Regions from separate parts of the Polaribacter staleyi genome, predicted to be linked through region 2. Evidence: riboswitches for the same ligand, from Rfam matches in the RefSeq annotation. Region 2 holds a riboswitch; the other holds the start of a gene.
The links. Region 2 has a riboswitch for S-adenosylmethionine ahead of WHD07_RS14955 (O-acetylhomoserine aminocarboxypropyltransferase/cysteine synthase family protein). Riboswitches for the same ligand answer to the same signal wherever they lie in the genome.
Positions count from the first base shown of each region.

Region 1 (11,071 bases), 1.2 Mb from region 2:
AGAACTTGAAATAAATAATCCAAATCTAAATCAATATAATTTTCTTCACAAAAATCTTGTAACTCTCTTTTAAAATAATCTTCTGAAAATTCAAAATCATTTCTTTTTAGAAGGAGTTCACAGAAAAAACCTAACACATATGTACAGTCTTTAATATCAGGTTTTTTACTCTTGTAAGTTGGTATATCATATTCTTCAAAAATTATAGATAAAATAGTATCTAATAATTTTGTCCTATTTACCGAAGAATGTTCTACTCCAATTTTTGAGGAAGCTTTTAATATAGCTAAACAATTTTTTGCTGTTCTGTGAATATTTAAGACTTCTAAATCATTTGTAACTTTGTCTAATAATATATCATTGTCTTCGTTAAAAGAGTTATTTATTATATATTGGTTTACAATTTTTCTTATTTCGCTTTGAGGTAATGATAGTAAATAATATGTCAAAAAACTCCTATTAATTTTCACATCATCTTCATCTTCATTAGTTGTCAAAAACAAATCGTTTCCTATTGTATTAAGTATAATTATAGGGATTTCTTTAAAGTTATCTGAAACATTTTTAATCATTTTTAAAGTACCAGATTCTTCAAAACATATAGAATCTATAATTATACAATCAATATTTTCTCTATTTTTTAAATAATCATTGGTAATAATCTGTTCTATATTTTTTACTATTTTATGTTTCTTGGTTAACTTTGAATCTATATAAACAAATGTTTTTCCAATTTTCCAAGCTTCTAGTTTTAGATAATGAGCTAATGATGTTAAACCAAATTCAGAAGGTGCTTTTATTATTAAGTTTTTTGTATTGTTTAAAATTTCAGAAAGATCAATATTATTTTCAATATTTTTAGTAGGGTTTTTTGATATGTTATTAGATTTACTAATTATAGGTTCAATCCATATTGGAGCATCTTCGTTAAATGATTTTAAAGACTTTTTTAAGTCATCATCTAGTTTAACTCTAATTCTATCAATTGTCTCAACAACTTCTTTAGATTGAAATTTAGTTGAAAGCCCTTTTATAAATAATTCTAAAACCCTTTCTAACTCTTTTTTAAATTCTATGACACCTTCATAATCTATATATAAACCATTTGTTCCTATCTTTTTTTTAAATTCTTGGACTTTATTATATTGTATAAAATCAAGTTCTTTTGGGTTTACATTTTCATTGTTAAAAAAGAAAACTATTTTAGGTAAAGAATTATTAGACTTTTTTTCTAAAGCTTTGATGTATTCATGTTCAGTTCCACTACCTGCAATTTTTGTAGGAGTTCCGAATCTATATCTCATTATACCTATAAAAATATCATAATTAGATTTTTCAACTGAATCATCTATTATTTCTTGTCCATTTTTACCCATATCAGGTAGAACATCGTTTTCCCATTTAAAAGTTTCAAAATTTATTTTTAAATGTTTAGCTATTCCTTTATTAAGTTTTCCAATTACTTTTTCTGTAATATTTCTTTCTTCCCCACAATCACCAGGTGATGAAATAAAACATTTATAAATTACTCTTTCTTCCATTTTCATTTTTTATGAATATAAATATAAGGGTTTAAATAGAAGTAATTGCCTAAAAAAATCATTAATTAAATACATTCCATACACATTTGACACATCACTCCTATTGTCATTAAGTAAAAGTAATAGCTTAACCACTTAAAATCATACTATTTAAATTTCATAAAATTTTAACGCTTTTAAAGACATAACTATCCATTTATACACTAATTTTGCGCTCTTAAATTAATTATCAAGAATCTCAAAAAAAAGGAGATAGCAACCTGCAATAACGAGCAAGGTGCTAAATAGATAAGCCAATAAATTGGAACCAATGTTAACTCATAATTCTACTTATAAGCAGCTATGTCCTTTTTAGAAAGAAAAAAGTAACATGGCAAATTCAAACACAATTACTCCAAAATTTAGCGCATTAATTCCCTTATTCGTATTTGTATGTACGTTTTTAGGTGTTGGTATCTATCAAAACGATTTTTATGCATTACCTGCTCCCATTGCTGTAATAGTTGGTATTATTGTAGCCTTTTTAATGTTTAGACAATCTATAAACTCTAAAATTAAAACGCTGTTACAAGGTTGTGGAGATGATAAAATATTAACCATGTGTTTAATCTATTTATTAGCAGGTGCCTTTGCTACCATTACAAAATCTACAGGTAGTGTAGATGCTATTGTAAGTCTTGGGTTAGATTATATTAACATACAATATATTTACTTTGGTATTTTTATAATTGCGGGTTTCTTATCGGTTTCTACAGGTACTTCGGTGGGTGCCATTGTTGCGTTAGCACCAATTGTTATTGGTATTGCAGATAAAAGTAGTATGGACTTACCCATACTTTGTGGCGCATTATTAGGCGGTAGCATGTTTGGTGATAATCTATCTGTAATTTCTGATACCACCATTGCTGCCACTCAGTCTTTAGGCTGTAAAATGAGTGATAAATTTAAACAAAATATTAAAATTGCCGTTCCTGCTGCGTTATTTACCATTGCAATCTTAATTATTCAAGGTTTAGGATTAAAAGAGGTAGCAACTGAAACTGTAACGTATAATTATTCTGTACTAAAAATAGTACCATATTTATTGGTGATTACCTTATCTATAGTAGGTGTTAATGTATTTATAACTTTATTATTAGGTGTTCTTTCTGGCATCTTTTTAGGTTTAATCTATGGAGATTTTACACTTATTGAAGCTACTAAAATAGCTTATACTGGTTTTACAAATATGACAGAAATTTTCTTATTATCCTTGCTTACAGGTGGATTAGCGGCTTTGGTGAAAAAAAATGGAGGGATTGATTTTATACTGCTAAAAATTAAGACACTTATAAAAAGTAAAAAATCAGCTCAATTTGGCATTGCAACTTTAGTAAGCACCATCAATATGGCAATTGCTAATAATACGGTTTCTATTATAATTTCTGGTCCCATTGCAAAAACAATTAACGATGAGTACGGTTTAGACAATAAAAAAACAGCATCTATATTAGATATATTTGCTTGTATTACACAAGGACTTTTACCTTATGGCGCACAGGTTTTAATGATCTTAAGTTTCGCTAACGGAAAAATAGATTACCTAGATTTAGTTTCTAATACCTGGTATTTGGCATTGTTATTTATATATACCTTATTATTTATCAGCTTTAAACCACTAAGATTTGGTTCTAATTAAAAATAAAAACAGCATCTCAATAATTGAGATGCTCTTTTTATTTGATACTATTCTAGGAAGTAAATTCCTTGTTTAGAATATTGCTTATTTAAATTATTTAGAAGCATTTGGATAATCTGTATATCCCTTTGCTCCTTGTGTATAAAACGTGTCTTGATCCCATGCTGCTAATTCTAAATTATTTTCAAAACGCGCTACTAAATCAGGATTAGAAATAAATGGTTTTCCGTAAGCGATTAAATCGGCATCGCCAGCTTCTAAGACTTTGTTTCCTTTTTCTTGATCAAACGCTGTGTTAATCATTAACGTACCCTTATATAAAGGTCTAAAGTGTTTTGCTATTTCTGTTACTGCAAAAGGAACTTTAGAAACATCTGTAAACGGTTCTGATAAATGTACGTAGGCTAAATTGTAATCGTTAAGTTTTTTTATAATGTATTCGAACGTCGGAATGGTATCTTTATCCATGGTTATTCCGAATAAACCATCTAAAGAGGGATTAAAACGCACTCCAATTTTTTCTTGCGGAATTACTTCTTTCATAGCGTCTAAAACCTCGAAGAAAAAACGAGCCCTGTTTTCAATACTTCCTCCATAAATATCTGTTCTTTTATTAGAGCTTCCATTAAAGAATTGTTGAAACAAATATCCATTTGAAGAATGAATTTCTACACCATCAAAACCTGCTTTTACTGCATTTGCTGCTGCATTTTTAAAATCTTCTACAGTTTGTTTAATATCAGAAATCGTCATTTCCCTTGGAGTAACGGTATCCTTAAAACCTTCTGGAGTAAATGATTTTGAATTAGGATTTAAGGCCGAAGCCGAAACTGGCAATTCTCCATTATGAAAATCTGGATGAGAGATACGTCCAACATGCCAAAGTTGAATAAATATTTTTCCGCCTTTATTGTGTACACGCTTGGTTACTTTTTTCCAACCTTCTACTTGCGCATCAGTATATATTCCGGGAGTATTAATGTACCCAACGGCTTGTTTAGATACTTGAGAACCTTCTGTAATAATTAAACCAGCCGAAGCACGTTGCTCATAATACAAGCCTTGTAACTCGTCGGTTGCTACTTTACCTTCGTTATCTGCACGACTACGCGTCATTGGTGCCATAACGATTCTGTTTTTTAAATTTAAATTCTTGTTATATGGAGTTAATAAGAGTTGTTTACTCATTTTATAATGTATTAATTGTTAATGAATCTGTTATGTATTTTAACTTTTTAAACGCTACAATGTCAGTTCGAGTGTTTTGAGGGACGAAAAATTGTATCGAGAACAATTTAATAACTTAAAATACCTATTCTTGATACAAATTTTACGCATTGCAATCGTAAAATTCACTCGAATAGACTGGAATTTCATCAAAATACACAACAGGTGTTAATGAGTACAAATTTACATTAAGTCTATATCTTATTTTAGGTTTTCTCTTTTTTTAAGAATAGTTTTAACAGTAATAGTAATTTCAAGATCCTTCATAATTTTAAATAGAATGTTCTAATTACTATTTAAGCATAAAACAAATGATAGTATATTTAAGCGGGTATCGTAAAAAATTAAAAGGAGTTTAGTTTTTATATCATTATGTAGGTAAATTGTGGGGAGAGCAGGATTCGAACCTGCGAAGACGTAGTCAACGGAGTTACAGTCCGTCCTCGTTGGCCGCTTGAGTATCTCCCCTATAATTTACTATTTTAATGAACATCAAAATTACTGGCGTAATTTATTATTTTTAAAGCCGCTAGTTGGCTTTATTTTTACTAGTTATAATTTAGAAGTAGTTATTTAATGTTATCGTTAAAGTGTAAATTGTGGGGAGAGCAGGATTCGAACCTGCGAAGACGTAGTCAACGGAGTTACAGTCCGTCCTCGTTGGCCGCTTGAGTATCTCCCCTGTAATTTACTATTTTAATGAACCTCTAAATTACTTTCGTAATTTGTTGTTTTTTAGAGCCGATGGAGGGACTCGAACCCACGACCTGCTGATTACAAATCAGCTGCTCTAGCCAGCTGAGCTACATCGGCTTTTTGTTGTAAAAAACAACCCATTATTTCTAATGGCTTGCGAATATACAAAGTTTTAATAAATCAACTTAAAAAATTATATTTTTTTTCAACTTTTTGTTTAGACTGTATATTGGGTAGAAGTTGGTTGTTTTTCAAACACTTGATTTTCAGTAATTTTAATGAAAATTGTAAAAAAACATATTTTACTAAAAACTCGTAAAACCTTATACACCAATTAGTGCATCTGTTATTTGTAATAAATGTTGTCTTTTTCGTGTATCATAAGCGTCTGGATGCGCTGGTGCAAAATAACCTTTTGGATCCCCTTTATCATTATCAAAATACTTACCTGAATCATTTTTATAGTCATCAGACAATGCTAAATCTAATAAGATATCCACTCCTTTTTCTGCAGGAGACCAATGTTGTCCATAAGCTTCATTAGCCATCTTCGTGTTTAATAATGAACCAGGATTAACTGCTATAACCGTAATTTTAGGCTCTTGTTTCGCTAAATGAAAGCTCCACATGGTTAATGCTAATTTACTTTGTGCATAGGTGCTATTTGCTGAATCTTGCTCCTTCCCTATTAAAACAGCTTCAGAAACTGGTGCTTGTGCCGCAGAACTTAAATTGATAATTCTGGGTGCTTCGGATTGTTTTATGTTTTCTAATATGGCATTCGTTAACACATAAGGTGCTAAGTAATTTACCACTATTCTAATGTCTAATCCGTTTTTATTCTGAACCTCTTTCGTTTTAAAAATTCCTGCATTATTGATTAGTATATCTATTTTAGGAATGTCCTTTTTAATCTGTGCTGCTAATTTTGAAACAGCTTCTAAATCCGAAAAATCTGCTACCAAACCATGAATGCTCTGATTGTTTGTTGTTGTTTTTATTTCTGAAACAACCGCGTCTACTTTTGCTTCATTTCTTCCGTGTACATAAACCATATGTCCTTTTTCTGCCAAGTTGAAAGCGGTTAACTTTCCAATACCGTCTGTACTTCCTGTTACTATTATTGTTTTACTCATACTATTTTATTTTTTTTATTCTGATATCACCTTGAGCACATTCGAAAGGTCTTTTTATCCTCAACGATACACAAGGTGACATCTTCTTGTTTTTTTGAATCCTACTATAAAATTCTGATACTAGTTTTGCCACTATTCTTAGATATAACACAGTTAAATAGAGTAAGATAAACGATTTTTAGTCTTTTTAAAAAGGTGCAAAGGTATCTTTGGGACTCTTAGGCACACTCCAACGCTCACGAGCACTAATGTTTTCTGATGTAACAACGTTAGATGCTGAGTTATCAACACTACCGTAGCTACTTGCTCCTCCTCTTGGAATTTGCATACGGTCTCCGTATAACCACACAACCAAATTACTTCGTTGCCCGCTTATAATTGGGTGCGTTGCATGTGCAACATCACCTCTGTGAATTATTGCTTTCCCTGATTCAAAAGTAGTTTGCACCGTTTTCCCTGTGGTTTTATCGTAAAAATCAACTTGCGAACCTGTAAATGCTTCTTCGGGTAAGTTCATGTTAATATTCAAGGTAGCAGCCGAGGCATCGGTATGGGCATGTAAATCCTTATCTTTATCTGGGTTGTACTGAATAGAAAAACCAAATGTTTGGTTGTCATAACCATAAGTACCCAATAACAAACGCGCAATCGGACGCATATAACGGTCCATAATATCGTTATAAAATGCCTGAAAATTCGGTGCTGCAAGATAACCTTCTGAGCGTGGATCAAGCATAATTCCATAACGATTCAATTGTATTCCGTATGGTGCTCGTTTAGGAATTTGTGAATTTACTACAGCTTCTAAATATTTACGAAAATCCGCTAAGCGTTCTGGGTTAAAAAACTGAGCAACATAAACACCAGGACTAATTTCTTCCCATAAATCAGCAACAACATTTTCTTTTTTTGGATTTTCCCAAGCATCTTTAATGGCCTTTTGTAACCGTGGATCAAGCAGTGATTCATTAGGAACTAGTAAATTGTCTTTGTTTTCAATTTCCCATTCTGCCCAAGCATCTTCCAATATTTTCTGGTTATTGTTCCAAAAGTGTGAAACTGAAGCTTCACGATTTAACGAGGCTTCACGAGAAGGTAAAGTAAGCGCACGAGCTTCTTCTAATATATTTTTATTTGTCATTGTTTTTATATTTTTTTACCAAAAACTGTCGCAATAGGATATTTTGGTTTTTATGTATTTCTGTTTATCTATTAATCAATCTGACTACAAAGGTAGTCTTAGATAGCACTATTTTTTTTGTAGTAAAAACGGTTGTTTAGGTATATTTCAAGGTTTTATTTTATTAAAATTATTTTACAAATCCGCCGTAACGACTCATAATACTAGTTGCGCCAGATACTGCGCTTTTTAATTCTGGAGTTACATTCCCATAAACTTTAAAGCTATCCATTGTTGCGCCTTCTAAAAACAGAGTTGCAAATTGAGACCATACTTTTAGATGTGCCAAAGCGGCATCTGCATCTTGGTAACGTTCATAAATATGAATGCTTTCTAAATCTTCTACTACATACCATTCGTGATTAAGCGAACCTCCTTCTTTAAATGTAGCTGCTGTTATTTTTTCCATGGCTTCCTTGTATTTGGTTTTGTTTATTATTTTGCCATCTACCGTCCAAGCTATGTTATTATTAAGTTTCATAATGTGATATTAAATTGAAAAAAATGCCTCTTGTATAGGAGGCATTCATACTAAATTTTATTAGTCTACAAATATTGATTTTACGTGTAATGTGTCCATGTATTCTTTTATTCTAAGGATCTTACCATCAGAAAATTGAAATAAAAAGTGATACGGATTATTATATTCTCTTCCATTGGTTAATTTTCCATAGGAAATGAATTCGGCAGCAACACGATCTCCCTCTGCGGTCCAACCCATTGGTGTTAATTCTAATCCTTTTGGAATAGCAGATTTTACCATTTTTATAAGTTCTCCAATTCCGTTTTTATCCATGGTTCCTGAAACTGGTAGATCTCCTTTAATTCCCATAGATTGCCATGTTGCATCTGTATCTAAATAAGTTAAAGCGCTTGCAGCATCACCTGCAGAAAAACGTTCGAAAAAATCAAGTATCGTTTGTTTATTTTGTGCTGTATTCATAATTTCTAGTTTTTAGTTTACACCTTGTAATCCCATTAATAAAGTCTCGAAGTTTCTTTGGTTTTCCATATCATTTTGAAATCCGGTATCATCAGCTAACGTAAAACGTTTGATTGCTGGCGACTTACTCGTTGCTTGGTGTAACCAGTATGCTTCTTCTTTTAAAGCGTCTTCTATTGGTAAATCAATAGATGCATAAACAGTACGTTTTGCAGCTTCGATAGCATCTGAATTAAATTGTGACATTCTATTTACTAAATCTTCCACAAAATCGCCAATTTTATCCGCATCTAAAGCTCTATTTATAAGTCCGTAGGCTTCTGCTTGGTCTGCATCAAAATCTTTTGCAGATAAAATCACTTCTAAAGCTCTACCTAAACCAATTTGACGTGCCATTCTAGATGATCCACCACCACAAGGCAAAATTCCCATACCAACTTCCATTTGCATAAATACTGCTTTACCTCTTGCTGCAAATCGCATATCTGTTGCTAAAGCAAATTCGTGCCCGCCACCTCTAGCAAAACCTTCTATTTTACTAACGGTAATTTGCGGTAATTTACTAATACGTTGTAATACTTTTTGTAAGTCTAATAACTCAATATCTTCTCTAGCTACAGCTGTTATAGACATCTCTTTTAAGAAATTAGTATCTGCATGCGCAATGAAAATTTCTGAATGAGCAGATTGAAAAACGACTACTTTAATACTTCTGTCCTCTTCTAAAGATGCTGCTAATTCATCCAACTCTTTGATCATTGGAATATCCTGAATATTTACTGGTGGGTTATCAAAAGTTACCCAAGCTTGTCCTTCTTTTGCTGCTACTTTAAATGTTTTAAATCCTGTTGTTTTCATGGTGTTATGTTTTTAATTATTAGTGTTGTGTTTTAATTACACTGCAAATTTACAGGAGGAACCAAGGTTTAATTTGGTATAAAACAAAGCACTATTAGTAAAAAACAAGGTTATTAGTAAAAACTTAGGCTAAAGCAGCCTTAAAAGCACCAATAGTAATGCCTTTATAGGCTAAAAAAGTTTTATTTAAATGTCTAGAATCTGTAAAACCGAGTTCGATTGCTATTTCTGAGAATTGTAAATCGGTATATTTAAGTCGTGTTTCTACTAACTTCAATTTATAATTAATGATATACTTTTTTAGGCTAATGTCTGTATGCTTTTTAAAATATTCGCTTATATAATTATCTGCCATATGAAATTCTTCAGCAAGACTTCTAGTAGATAACAAATCTGAATTATAAATATTTGTATGAATAAAATTTATGATTTGCTGAATTTTTGAAGACTCTACAACCTTGGCAGTCATATCGGTATTTAAAAACTGAATGTTTCTAGCAATCAAATGAAGAATAACGGATAATGAATTTTGAATGATAAACACATCATAGGATTGTTTTTTCAAATTTTCAGTAGAAACCATTTTAATTAAAGACACTAGGTGTAGTTTGTCTGATTCTGTTTCAAACTGCATTTCACGTAATTGGTGACTTTCGCTATTTAAAATACCTTCAATTTTACGAAACCAATCGTTAACAGGAAGTGTATCGTTTTGCGTATGCGTATTTCTGAAAAAACTTTTTAAAAACTTGATAGCAACAGTAGATGTGGGTGTTTCTGGATTAACAATGTAAATATCATCTGGAACGAACACAAAAACGCTATTTGCCGTATAGTTCACCATTTTTCCATTAATCTTTATGGTTCCTGTACCTTCTTCAAAATAAACAATTTCAAAAAAACGAATGGTAGTATACTTACAAAAGTCAAAAAAGGTTTGCTTTTTATATTCTGCGATAACTATATTTTCTATAATGGTTCTTGGCATAATTCGTTTTTTATAAAGTTAAACATTCTATGAATAGAAAAAGCCACTTTAAATTAGTGACTTCTTCTTGCTATTAATCAATAATAAATAGGGATATAACTATTAATCAACACTTAAATTATCTAAAAGAAACCCCTGTTGTAATAGGTTTAAATCTGAAAATGTAAAATGGTTTTGTAGACAAATCTTTACCATCATTAAATACAGCCCCTTTGTTTACTTGTGCTGCGGAAACGTACATATAACCATCTACATGATTGTAACTTACACCATCTGGCCAAACCATATTAGCATCTTTCACCATGGTTTTTACACTTCTATCTTTTGCTAAAACTACAGCGACACTATTGGTTTCTATAGCTGTTAAATAAATATTACCAGCGATATCAATACTCATTCCGCCATTGTTTGGTTTTTCGGAATAGGTTTCAATTTTATCATCTAATTCTGCTTCCGTAAAATCTTCATTTACTAAATCTAACGTTTTAATTCTGTAGATTTTTGTTCCGTTTAACGGACCATAATAAATGTATTCAAAGTTAATATCGACAGTAATTCCGTCATTTCCTACCAACAAATCTTTACCGTTAACCGCTAAATGTTTTCCGTTAATTACCGTCGGTGTATTTTCTGGTAATGTTGTGCGTGTACCTTCTAATAATCTGCGCGTTTTACCTGTTTTCATATCCACAATAATAAACGCTGCATTGGTCCCGTCTCCCCCATTTCCAATACCTTCATCTGCAATTATAAAATAACCGTTTTTAGTATCAACAACCATATCATTGGGTTGTGCATGCTTTGGTACTACCGATTTTGGTAAA
Region 1 is NZ_CP150665.1:436,323-447,393, reverse strand. Features, by position in the region: gene WHD07_RS01660 (hypothetical protein) at 1-1,541, opposite strand, end outside; SAM-I-IV-variant riboswitch at 1,763-1,862, shown strand; gene WHD07_RS01655 (Na+/H+ antiporter NhaC family protein) at 1,912-3,219, shown strand; gene WHD07_RS01650 (alkene reductase) at 3,313-4,407, opposite strand; tRNA gene WHD07_RS01645 (tRNA-Tyr) at 4,833-4,914, opposite strand; tRNA gene WHD07_RS01640 (tRNA-Tyr) at 5,047-5,128, opposite strand; tRNA gene WHD07_RS01635 (tRNA-Thr) at 5,186-5,259, opposite strand; gene WHD07_RS01630 (SDR family NAD(P)-dependent oxidoreductase) at 5,466-6,278, opposite strand; gene WHD07_RS01625 (2OG-Fe(II) oxygenase) at 6,466-7,419, opposite strand; gene WHD07_RS01620 (hypothetical protein) at 7,589-7,939, opposite strand; gene WHD07_RS01615 (nuclear transport factor 2 family protein) at 8,000-8,401, opposite strand; gene WHD07_RS01610 (enoyl-CoA hydratase/isomerase family protein) at 8,414-9,259, opposite strand; gene WHD07_RS01605 (AraC family transcriptional regulator) at 9,384-10,247, opposite strand; gene WHD07_RS01600 (L-dopachrome tautomerase-related protein) at 10,366-11,071, opposite strand, start outside.
Region 1: linked by a shared signal. The riboswitch ahead of WHD07_RS01655 (Na+/H+ antiporter NhaC family protein) and the one ahead of WHD07_RS14955 (O-acetylhomoserine aminocarboxypropyltransferase/cysteine synthase family protein) in region 2 are both predicted to bind S-adenosylmethionine.

Region 2 (11,071 bases):
TTAAATCTGCTCTACCAACTGTTACACCTCCTAAAACTCTTCCTTGTCCGTCAATTAATTTTGTTGCAGAATGCACCACTAAATCTGCTCCGAATTTTATAGGCTGCTGAATGTAAGGTGTTGCAAAACAATTATCAACAATAAAAATAAGGTTGTGCTTTTTAGCAATTTTACCAATTAAATCTAAATCTAAAATATCTACAGCAGGGTTTGTTGGTGTTTCTATATAAAGAATCTTTGTATTTTCTTTAATTAAGCTTTCTACCAAATCAACTTCATCAACCTTAAAATAAGAGGTTTCTATATTCCACTTTGGTAAAAACTTGGTAAACATACTATGTGTAGAACCAAAAACAGATCTACAAGAAACTACATGATCTCCTGCACTTAACAAAGCTGCAAATGATGAAAAAATTGCAGACATTCCGGTTGCAAAAGCATAACCTGCCTCTGCTCCTTCCATCGCTACAATTTTATCTACAAACTCTGTGGTATTTGGGTTTGTAAAACGACTGTATAAATTACGTTCTTTTTCTTCTGCGAAGGATGCACGCATGTCTTCTGCATCATCAAAAACAAAACTTGATGTTAAATATAAAGGTGTAGAATGTTCAGAAAACTGACTTCTTTCTGTTTGATTTCTAATTGCTTCTGTTTCGAAATGTTTGCTCATTTATTATGTTTTTAGAAAAAAGACCGTTTCACTTTAAGAATCAAGAACAAAGACTAAATATTAGTACTCTTGATTCTTTTCTCTTTTTTCTCTTTTCTATATTAATTATTATGTTTTGCTAATCTTAAAATGTCACCAAAAACACCTCTTGCCGTTACACTTGCTCCTGCTCCTGCTCCCTGGATTACAATTGGTTGTTCTCCGTAAGATTCTGTATAAATTTCAAAAATGGCATCAGAACCTTTTAACGAACCCAAAGGAGTACTTTGTTCTGTAGACACTAACTTTACCTCTAAGTTACCTTTATTTTGTGATAAATCTCCACTTAATTCTCCAATATAACGTAAAACGTGATTTGGTTGTTGATTCTCTTTTAACGTTTGATATTCATCATTCAATAGTTCTAAATTACCTAAAAAATCGGCAACAGAACCACCTCTTAAATTTTCTGGAATTAAATTTTTAATTTCAACTTCATCAAATTCGTTTTCTAATTCTAACTCTCTTGCAAGAATCAGTAATTTTCTAGCGACATCATTTCCTCCTAAATCTTCTCTAGGATCTGGTTCTGTAAAACCTTTGTCAATAGCTTCTTTTAATATTTCTGAAAAAGGAGCATTTTTAGCTGAAAAATTATTAAATAAATAACTTAAACTCCCAGAAAAAACACCTCTAATTTTGGTGATATTTTCTCCTGATTCATGCAACAATCTAATCGTATCAATTAAAGGCAAACCTGCACCAACATTTGTTTCGTACAAGTATTGCTTTTTGTATTCTTTTAACTTCGCTCTTACTTCTTTGTAAAAATCGAAAGACAACGTATTGGCTATCTTATTACAAGAAACTAAATCGAAACCAGCTTCTATAAAAGGAATGTAATTACTTACAAAATTTACACTTGCTGTATTATCTACTGCTATTAAATTTTCGAAATGATTGGCCTTTGCAAAAGCAATAATGTCATCAACATTTACATTTTCTTCTCCTTTTTCTAACAAATTCTGTTTCCAGTCTTTAGAAACTCCGTCTTTTTTTAACAATACTTTTTTAGAGTTTGCTACTGCAAAAACGTTTAATTGTAGTTTTCTTCTTTCTAAAACAGATTGTGTGTTTTCTATAATTTGATCAATTAAGGTTCCTCCAACCAAACCTTTTCCAAAAACGGCAATGTTTATTTTTTTGGTCACTCCAAAAACCTGACCATGAATTACATTTACGGCTTTATGCAATTGATCTTTTCTAACCACCAAACTTACATTTTTACCTGTTACCGTATTGTTGAATAAAACAGGCACAATTTGGTTTTTAATTAAGGCATTATAAGGATGATGAAACTCACTTAAATCTTGACCAATAATAGAAATTACAGCCACATTATTTACAATAGAAATATGATTTACATCTTGCGAATAAAAATCATTTTCGAATTCTCTTTCTAAAGCTGCAACTGCTTCTTGTGCTTTATCCGCATCAATAATTAAACCGATTCCTCTTTCTGAAGAACCTTGTGCAATAATGCTAATACTAATATTTCTATCACTTAAAGTTTTAAAAATACGTGCATCAACACCAACTTTACCTAACAAACCTCTACCTTCAAAATTCAACAAAGCAACGTTTTCAATCGTTGAAATAGATTTAATACCCTTTGCAGATGATTCTGCCGTAATTAAAGTTCCTTTATCTTCTTTATTAAATGTATTTAAAATTCTAAGATTGATGTTTTTCTCTAATAAAGGAATAATGGTTTTTGCATGTAAAATAGTTGCTCCAAAATTAGCCAATTCATTCGCTTCAGAAAACGATAATTGTTCTATTTTTTTAGCATCTGCTACTAAATCTGGATTGGCCGTAAAAATACCGCTAACGTGTGTGTAATTCTGCAACTCATCTGCATCTAAATAATTTGCTAATAAAGCAGCTGTATAATTACTACCATTTCTACCTAAAGTAGTGGTTTCTCCTTTTTTGTTTGATGCAATAAAACCAGAAACAATATTAATAATCTTGTCATGCTCTTTAAAATAACTAATTACATTTTCTTTAGAAACCGCTGTAATAGGTTGTGCATTTCCAAAATTTTCATCCGTAATAATTAAAGATCTAGAATCTACTGCATTTGCAGAAATTTGTTCTTTTTCTAATAAACTTGCCAATAACTTTACAGATAATAGTTCGCCTTGCGCTAAAACTTCATCTTTAATTTTCTGACTATAATCACCCAACAAAGAAACTCCCTCAAAAATGGTTTCTAATTTAGAAAATTCAAGAGAAAAATCAACAGTACTATTTGGTGCTAGTTGATATTCTTTAAACTTATCAAACTTGGTTTTATATTCTTTTTTTGATGCCGCCTTATCTAAAATAGCTTCCAACTCGTTTGTCGAATTCCCTCTTGCAGAAGCAACAACTGTAATTTTTATACCGGCTTTATATTTACTTGCAATAATTTCTATTGCATTTTCTAATCCTTTGCCATTGGCTAAAGATTTTCCTCCAAATTTTAAAACTTTCATCTTCTTTTCTCTATAATCCTTATTAAAAATAGGCTCAATAATTTTCTGTAATTGGTCATATTCCATTAAAAAAGCATCATGACCATGCACAGAGTTTATTTCATTATACGTAACATTATCTTTTGTTAATGCTAACTTTTTATGCGTTTCTCTGTTTTCTTCCGCAGTAAAAAATAAATCAGAATCTACCCCAATAATGTGAATATTAGCATTCACTTTATCTAAAATTTCAATATCTTTTTTTCCCCCAACCGTAACATCAATTGTTTTTAATAATTGATTCATTAATTTATAAGACGATAATTGATACCGTTCTTGCAGCTTTTTACCGTGATGCAACAACCAACTTTCTACATCAAAAATATCTGAATTATCTTTTTTTGATCGATGAAAACGTTCTTTAAAAGATTCTGGTGTTCTATAACACAACATTGCATGCATACGAGCATCATGAACAGGATTACTAGAATTTACTAAAAACTGTTCTTGAATCTGGCAATTTGCAATTAACCAATCTGTAGATTTCCAATCGGTTGCAATTGGCAAAAAGTGTTTGGTTAATTTGGTATTTAAAACCATCATTTCCCAAGCAATTCCGCCTCCTAAAGACCCGCCTATTAAAGCAAATAGTCTATCAATTTTTAAGACTGATAATCCTTGTAAAAAAATTCTCGCAACATCTCTTGCTATAAAATCTTTATAATTATCAATCAAAAAACCATCAAACCCATTTCCAGGAATATTGAAAGATAAAATGGTATAAACATCTGTATTTATAGCCTTATCTTTACCAACAATATCAACCCACCAACCATTTTTACCAGCAACATCACTATTACCTGTTAATGCATGGTTGATTAAAATAATAGGAGCATCTCCTAATTCTTGACCAAAAACTTGATAACTCAAGTTCATTTCAGAAATTAAAGCACCCGTTTCTGTGGTAAAATCTTTTATTTTGATATGTTCTAGTTGATGTTTCAATTATTGGCTAAATTTTAAATTTATGTGTCTGTTAGAGCGCAGTCAAGAACTCATTTGTTCTAATACAAAAACAACCTTTCGACTGCACTCAAAGAGACCTATTTATTATATTTTTGAAAAAGCTGCTTTTAAATCTGCTTTTAAATCTTCTAAATCTTCTATACCAACAGACAATCTAATTAAATCTTGACTAACACCTGCACTTGCTTGTGCAGCCTCATCTAATTGTTGATGTGTTGTACTAGCTGGATGAATAATTAATGATTTTGTATCACCAATATTAGCTAATAAAGAAAATACTTTTGTAGTATCTGCAATTACTTTAGCTGCTTCAAAACCTCCTTTTACACCAAAAGTTACCAAACCACTTTGCCCTTTTGGCAAATATTTATCTGCTAACGTTTTGTATTTACTGCTAGCTAAACCAGGGTAATTTACCCAAGCCACCTCTTCTTGCACTTCTAACCAAGTAGCTAATGCCAATGCATTTGCAGAATGTTGTTTAATTCTAACTGGTAAAGTCTCTAAACCTTGAATGATATTAAAAGCGTTTGTTGGACTTAAAGCTGCACCAAAATCACGTAAACCTTCTAAAATTAATTTAAAAGTAAACGCTGCTGCACCTAGAGCTTCATGATATTTTAAACCATGGTAACCTGCAGAAGGCTCTGTAAATTCTGGAAACTTACCATTTGCCCAGTTAAAAGTACCAGCATCAATAATAGCACCTCCTAAAGACGTTCCTTGTCCGCCAATATATTTTGTTAAAGAATGAATTACAATATTTGCTCCGTGTTTAATTGGGTTTAATAATGCTGGTGTAGCCACAGTATTATCTACAATAAAAGGAACCTCAGCTGCTTTAGCCTCTACAGAAATTGCTTCTAAATCTAAAACATCTAATTTAGGATTTCCTAAAGACTCTACAAAAAAGGCTCTAGTATTATCTTGTAAAGCTTTTTTAAACTCTGCTGGGTTAGATGCATCTACAAACGTAGTTGTAATACCTAATCTTGGTAAGGTAACACTTAATAAATTATAGGTTCCACCATACAAACTGCTAGAAGCCACAATATGATCTCCAGCTTTTAAAAGCGTTAACAAACCTGTTGCAATTGCTCCTGTACCAGATGCAAAAACTACCGCTCCGATTCCGCCTTCTACAGCTGCCAAACGATCTTGTAAAATTTGGTTTGTTGGGTTATTTAAACGTGTGTAAATAAATCCTAATTCTTTTAATGAAAAAAGATTTGCAGCATGTTCTGAGTTGTTAAAAACATATGATGATGTTTGATAAATAGGAACTGCTCTTGTTCCTCCATTTTGTGTTACATCATGTCCTGCATGTAATGCGTTTGTTGCTAATTTGTACGTACTCATTTTTCTATTTTTTTTTGAGTTAATAAATGATTAAACCAAAAGTCAAATGCATCAACTTTGTTGATGTACTTACTAGAAAAATGTTATTAAGAAAATTGAACTTTCCAGAACAGGAAATTTCGTTTTTGTTATCTATCCAATCGTAAAAATAATTGGGTAGAATGTAGCACCTTCTTTATTGCTAAAGGGTTGCTAAGGTTTCAATGGGTCTAATCCCTCCGCCTTTCTTGATAACATTTCAATAAGTTATTGAACTTCGTGAATGCAAATATATGCTTAGAAAAATTTAATATCCAAGTAAAAATCAATTTATTTTTAAATAAATAGAAATATCACATAAAAAGACGCTGTTTTATCTTTATCAAATAAATTATAAACAGCCTGTTCTATTTTATTGATAATACCATAATAAAATATTATTATGAAAAGTTATGATATGTAAATTTATAATGTAACTTTGCAAAGAATTTAAGAGGAAAAATTTGAACTGATTGCAACCTCTGACGCAGATTTTTTTTATCTGCCGAAACAAAAAATGCTAAAGCAGTAATTTTCTACTACTTTTAGCGACCAATGCAATCTCTTTTTATTTTTCTTTATTCCTGTTTACACAGGATAGACAAATTTTAAAGAACCCTTTTTGCTATGCATTAAGGAATCATTTTTAATACTATAAAAGAAGATTTATTATGTCATATTTATTTACCTCAGAAAGTGTTTCTGAAGGACACCCAGACAAGATTGCAGATCAAATTTCTGATGCTTTAATCGATAACTTTTTAGCATTTGATAAAACAAGTAAAGTTGCTTGTGAAACAATGGTAACAACAGGTCAAGTATTTTTAGCCGGAGAAGTAAAATCTAAAACATATTTAGATGTTCAAAAAATTGCTAGAGATGTAATTAACAAAATTGGTTACACAAAAGGAGCTTATATGTTTGACGGAAACTCTTGTGGAGTTTTATCGGCTATACATGAGCAATCTCCAGATATTAACCAAGGTGTTGATAGAGCAAACCCAGAAGATCAAGGTGCAGGAGACCAAGGAATGATGTTTGGTTACGCAACTGATGAGACAGAAAACTATATGCCTTTAGCGTTAGAATTGTCTCATAGATTATTAATTGAATTAGCTGCATTAAGAAGAGAAAACAAAGATATCCCTTACTTAAGACCAGATGCTAAAAGTCAGGTTACTATAGAATATTCTGACGATAACGTGCCGCAAAGAATTGATGCTATCGTAATTTCTACACAACATGATGATTTTGACAAGTCTGATGATGTGATGTTAGCAAAAATTAAAAAAGACATTGTTGAAATTTTAATTCCTAGAGTGGTTGCTAAATTACCTGCTCATATTCAGAAATTATTTACAGATAACATTACTTATCATATTAATCCAACAGGTGTTTTTGTAATTGGTGGACCTCATGGAGATACTGGTTTAACAGGAAGAAAAATTATTGTAGATACGTATGGAGGAAAAGGTGCACATGGTGGTGGAGCTTTTTCTGGAAAAGATCCTTCTAAAGTAGATAGATCTGGAGCCTATGCAACAAGACACATTGCTAAAAACTTGGTTGCTGCCGGACTTTGTAAAGAAGTTTTAGTACAAGTTTCTTATGCAATTGGTGTTGCTAAACCAACAAGTATTAATGTTGAAACCTATGGTACTGCAACCGTAGATTTATCTGACGGAGCAATTAGTAAAATAGTAGAATCTATTTTTGATATGCGTCCTTACTTTATTGAAAAACGTTTAAAATTAAGATCACCTATTTATTCTGAAACTGCTGCTTATGGTCACATGGGTAGAACACCAGAAGTAAAAACAGTTACATTTACAAACCCAATGGGAGAAACTATTTCTGAGGAAGTAGAAACTTTTACTTGGGAAAAACTAGATTATGTAGACGCTATAAAAGAAGCTTTTAAATTATAGAAACTTCTGTATTAAAATAAAAAAAGCCTTTAGAATTCATTTTCTAAAGGCTTTTTTATTTTCCTTTCATGCTTATTCTAATTCCCTTTAAAGGGCATCAAAAAGACAAACAGTAGAACTTCTAAAAAGGAAAAACCGTTTTGTAAAAAATTACAAAACGGTTTTAATAAATATTAAATCCAATAAAAAACTTCTTTTTAGATACCTAATGCTTGACCACCACCAATTTGGATAGTTTCTGCAGTAATAAAAGCAGCATCTTTACTTGCTAAGAAAGCTACAACACCTGCAACATCTTCTGGTTGACCTAATCTACCTAACATAATGCTATTAGCCCAAGAAGCAAACACTTCTGGTTTAGTAGCTTTAATTTGAGCATGGAAAGGAGTATCAATTGTACCTGGAGATACTGCGTTTACTCTAATACCATATTCTGCTAAATCTTTTGCCAAAGCTCTTGTTATTGCATGTACACCTGCTTTAGATGTTCCATAAATTCCAGCTCCTGGTCCACCTGCATTCCAAGCTGCGTTAGATGTATAGTTTATGATAGATGCATTTTCACTTTTCTTTAAAAATGGAATAGCTGCTCTAGATGCAAAAAATGCAGAATCAAGGTTTAAAGCCATAACAAATCTGTAAAATTCAGTAGTCATTTCTTCAAATCTAGATCTACCACCTAAACCACCAGCGTTGTTAACTAAAACATCAATTTTACCATATTTTTCACCAATCTTAGTAATGTTTGCTGTTACTTCTTCATCTTTAGTAACGTCAAAACCATAATACTCAGCAGTTATTCCTTCTGCAGTTAATTCCTTAACTCTTTCAGCTCCTGCTTCATCTTCAATACCGTTTAAAATTACAGTATAACCATCTTTTCCTAATCTTTTTGCAACTGCAAAACCTATTCCTCCTGTAGCTCCTGTAATTACAGCAACTTTATTTTCTATTTTACTCATGACTTTATATTATAATTATTGTTTTTATTAATTTTTATTCTTTATTCTTCTACTGATTTTATTTCTCGTGCGAAATAATAAATGGCTCCTAAACCTAATGGCACAAATGCAGCAATAGCAACAAATATTGGCGTGTAAGAAAATTTTTCTTGAATTATTGGCACTAAAAAGTTCATCAATATTACAGAAAACACACCAACCATACCTGCTAAACCAGCTAATGATCCTACAGATTTACCGCTAAATAAATCACTTGGTAATGTTTGTACGTTACCAATTGCAAACTGAAAACCAAATAATACAAAAAATACAATTGCAACAAAACGCTCTGGCGAATCACCAAATAACACTGTAGCAACTAAGCCTAAGAACATGATAACTCCACCAATTAATATTGTTAATTTTCTTCCTCTATCAATTGAATTTGTTTTTGATATAATTTGTCCTGAGACATATCCACCTGCAATACTACCTAGAGCAGCACCTACATAAGGCACCCAAGCAAACATACCCACTTCTTTTACATTAAAACCGTAAACATCTGCCAAGTAAAGAGGCATCCAACCTACAAATAACCACCAAATTGGTTCTAAAAAGAAACGCCCTACAACAATTGCCCAAGATTCTCTATGAGAAAGAATTTCTTTTAAGCTTTTACCTTTTGTATCTGCTGTTGCATTTTGATCTGCTTGACTTTGACCTTCTGAAATATATTTTTGTTCTTCTGGAGTAATCCAAGGGTGTTTTTTTGGTCCTGCTTTATTAATTAATAACCAAGGAATAATCCAAAGTAAACCAAAAGACCCCACTACCATAAAACTAGTTCTCCAACCAAAAGCAACATATAATGTAGCAATAAATGGCGGCGCAATTACCGAACCAATAGAAGCACCGGCATTAAATAATCCTTGTGCAATGGCACGTTCTTTAATAGGAAACCATTCTGCATTACTTTTAACTCCCCCTGGCCAGTTACCAGCTTCAGAAAGACCTAATGTACTTCTAAAGAATGTAAGTCCTACAATACCACGAACAGTAGAGTGAAGAAAAGAAGATAGCCCCCAAACACCAATACTAATTACATAACCAATTCTTGTTCCAACTTTATCAAATAGTTTACCAGAAAATAATTGTCCTAGTGCATAAAACACCATGAAAATATTTAAAATTAAACCATAATCACTTTTTGTAAGGTCTAATGAACCAGAGATTGAATTTGGCTGGTCATTACTTCCCCACATAATTGCTAATGCACTTCTATCAATATAATTGATTACAGTTGCTATAAAGATAAGTCCTATAATAAACCACCTTAATCCTTTTACTTTCATATTTATATACTTATTTATGTTAGACGTTATAACAATACATATAGAGCTCTTTAAAATGCTCTTTCATTTTTTGTTTTGCTAGTTGAGGATTCTTTTCTTTGATGGCATCAAAAATAGCTTGATGATCACTGATTCCTCTTTGTGCTAAGTCTGCATCACACACATGATGTTTCTTGAAATTTGTAATAATTTCTGGCGTAATAATTAGCATAAACGTATTCATTGTGCTATTACCACTTGCTTTTGCAATTGCTAAATGAAACAATAAATCTTCTTGTACAGCATCTTCTCCGTTTATTACTTTTGTTTTATATGCTTCAAGGGCTTCATTCAATTTAAGCAAATCGCCTTCAGTTCTTCTTAAAGCAGCTAATCTTGATGTTTTTAATTCTAATAATATTCTTGTTTCAACAAGAGATTTAAATTCTGGTTCATCTAACCTTATAATGTCTTCAATCATTCCGTTTAAGGCAGTAACACCTATATTGGCTACAAAAGTTCCACTTTGTGGTCTAGATTTTAACAAACCATAAAACTCTAATCTATGAATTGCCTCTCTTACATTACTTCTACTTACATTAAATTTTTCGGAAAGCATTCTTTCAGAGGGTAACTTGTCTCCCGGTTCTAAATTTTTATAATTAATTAAATCCCGGATACCAATAATAATTTCCTTTTGAACCTTTTGATTTTCATTTTTTGTAAGCACTTCTAACTTCATATTCTAGATTTTTAATAACAGAACTGGTTAACCAGTTTGACCGCGTAAATATATAAAAAACAAATCTCTTTTGTTGAACTTAATGATATACATAAATTGTATTTTAATTTTGCTGGCAAAAAATACCAGCAAAATTAAATACTTTGTTAATTACCCTAGTAACCAGTGTTTTGTGTAATTACTCCTTCACTTGCAAAAATTTCTGAAGTTGGAACTGGAAATACATAGTAATTGCTATTAATTGTTTTTCCCATTTCTGCATCAACAGTTCCTGTTCTAACTAAATCGAACCATCTTTGACCTTCTAATGCAAACTCTAATCTTCTTTCGTTAGCAATAGCTATTCTAAGTTCTTGTTGACTAGCTGCTACAGCATTTATTAATCCTGCTCTAGTTCTAACCTTGTTTAATTCGATTAAAGCTAATGCTCTTGCTGCAGGAGTATTTGTATTCTCATTTAAAGCTTCTGCATATAGTAATATAACATCTGCTAATCTCAGTTCTATAAAATCTTGATCTGCAGCTGCAGAACCATATTTAACACCAACTCTATAA
Region 2 is NZ_CP150665.1:3,592,995-3,604,065, reverse strand. Features, by position in the region: gene WHD07_RS14965 (O-succinylhomoserine sulfhydrylase) at 1-673, opposite strand, end outside; gene thrA (bifunctional aspartate kinase/homoserine dehydrogenase I) at 775-4,176, opposite strand; gene WHD07_RS14955 (O-acetylhomoserine aminocarboxypropyltransferase/cysteine synthase family protein) at 4,282-5,556, opposite strand; SAM riboswitch class I at 5,682-5,793, opposite strand; gene metK (methionine adenosyltransferase) at 6,246-7,502, shown strand; gene WHD07_RS14945 (SDR family NAD(P)-dependent oxidoreductase) at 7,700-8,464, opposite strand; gene WHD07_RS14940 (MFS transporter) at 8,506-9,795, opposite strand; gene WHD07_RS14935 (FadR/GntR family transcriptional regulator) at 9,815-10,516, opposite strand; gene WHD07_RS14930 (RagB/SusD family nutrient uptake outer membrane protein) at 10,672-11,071, opposite strand, start outside.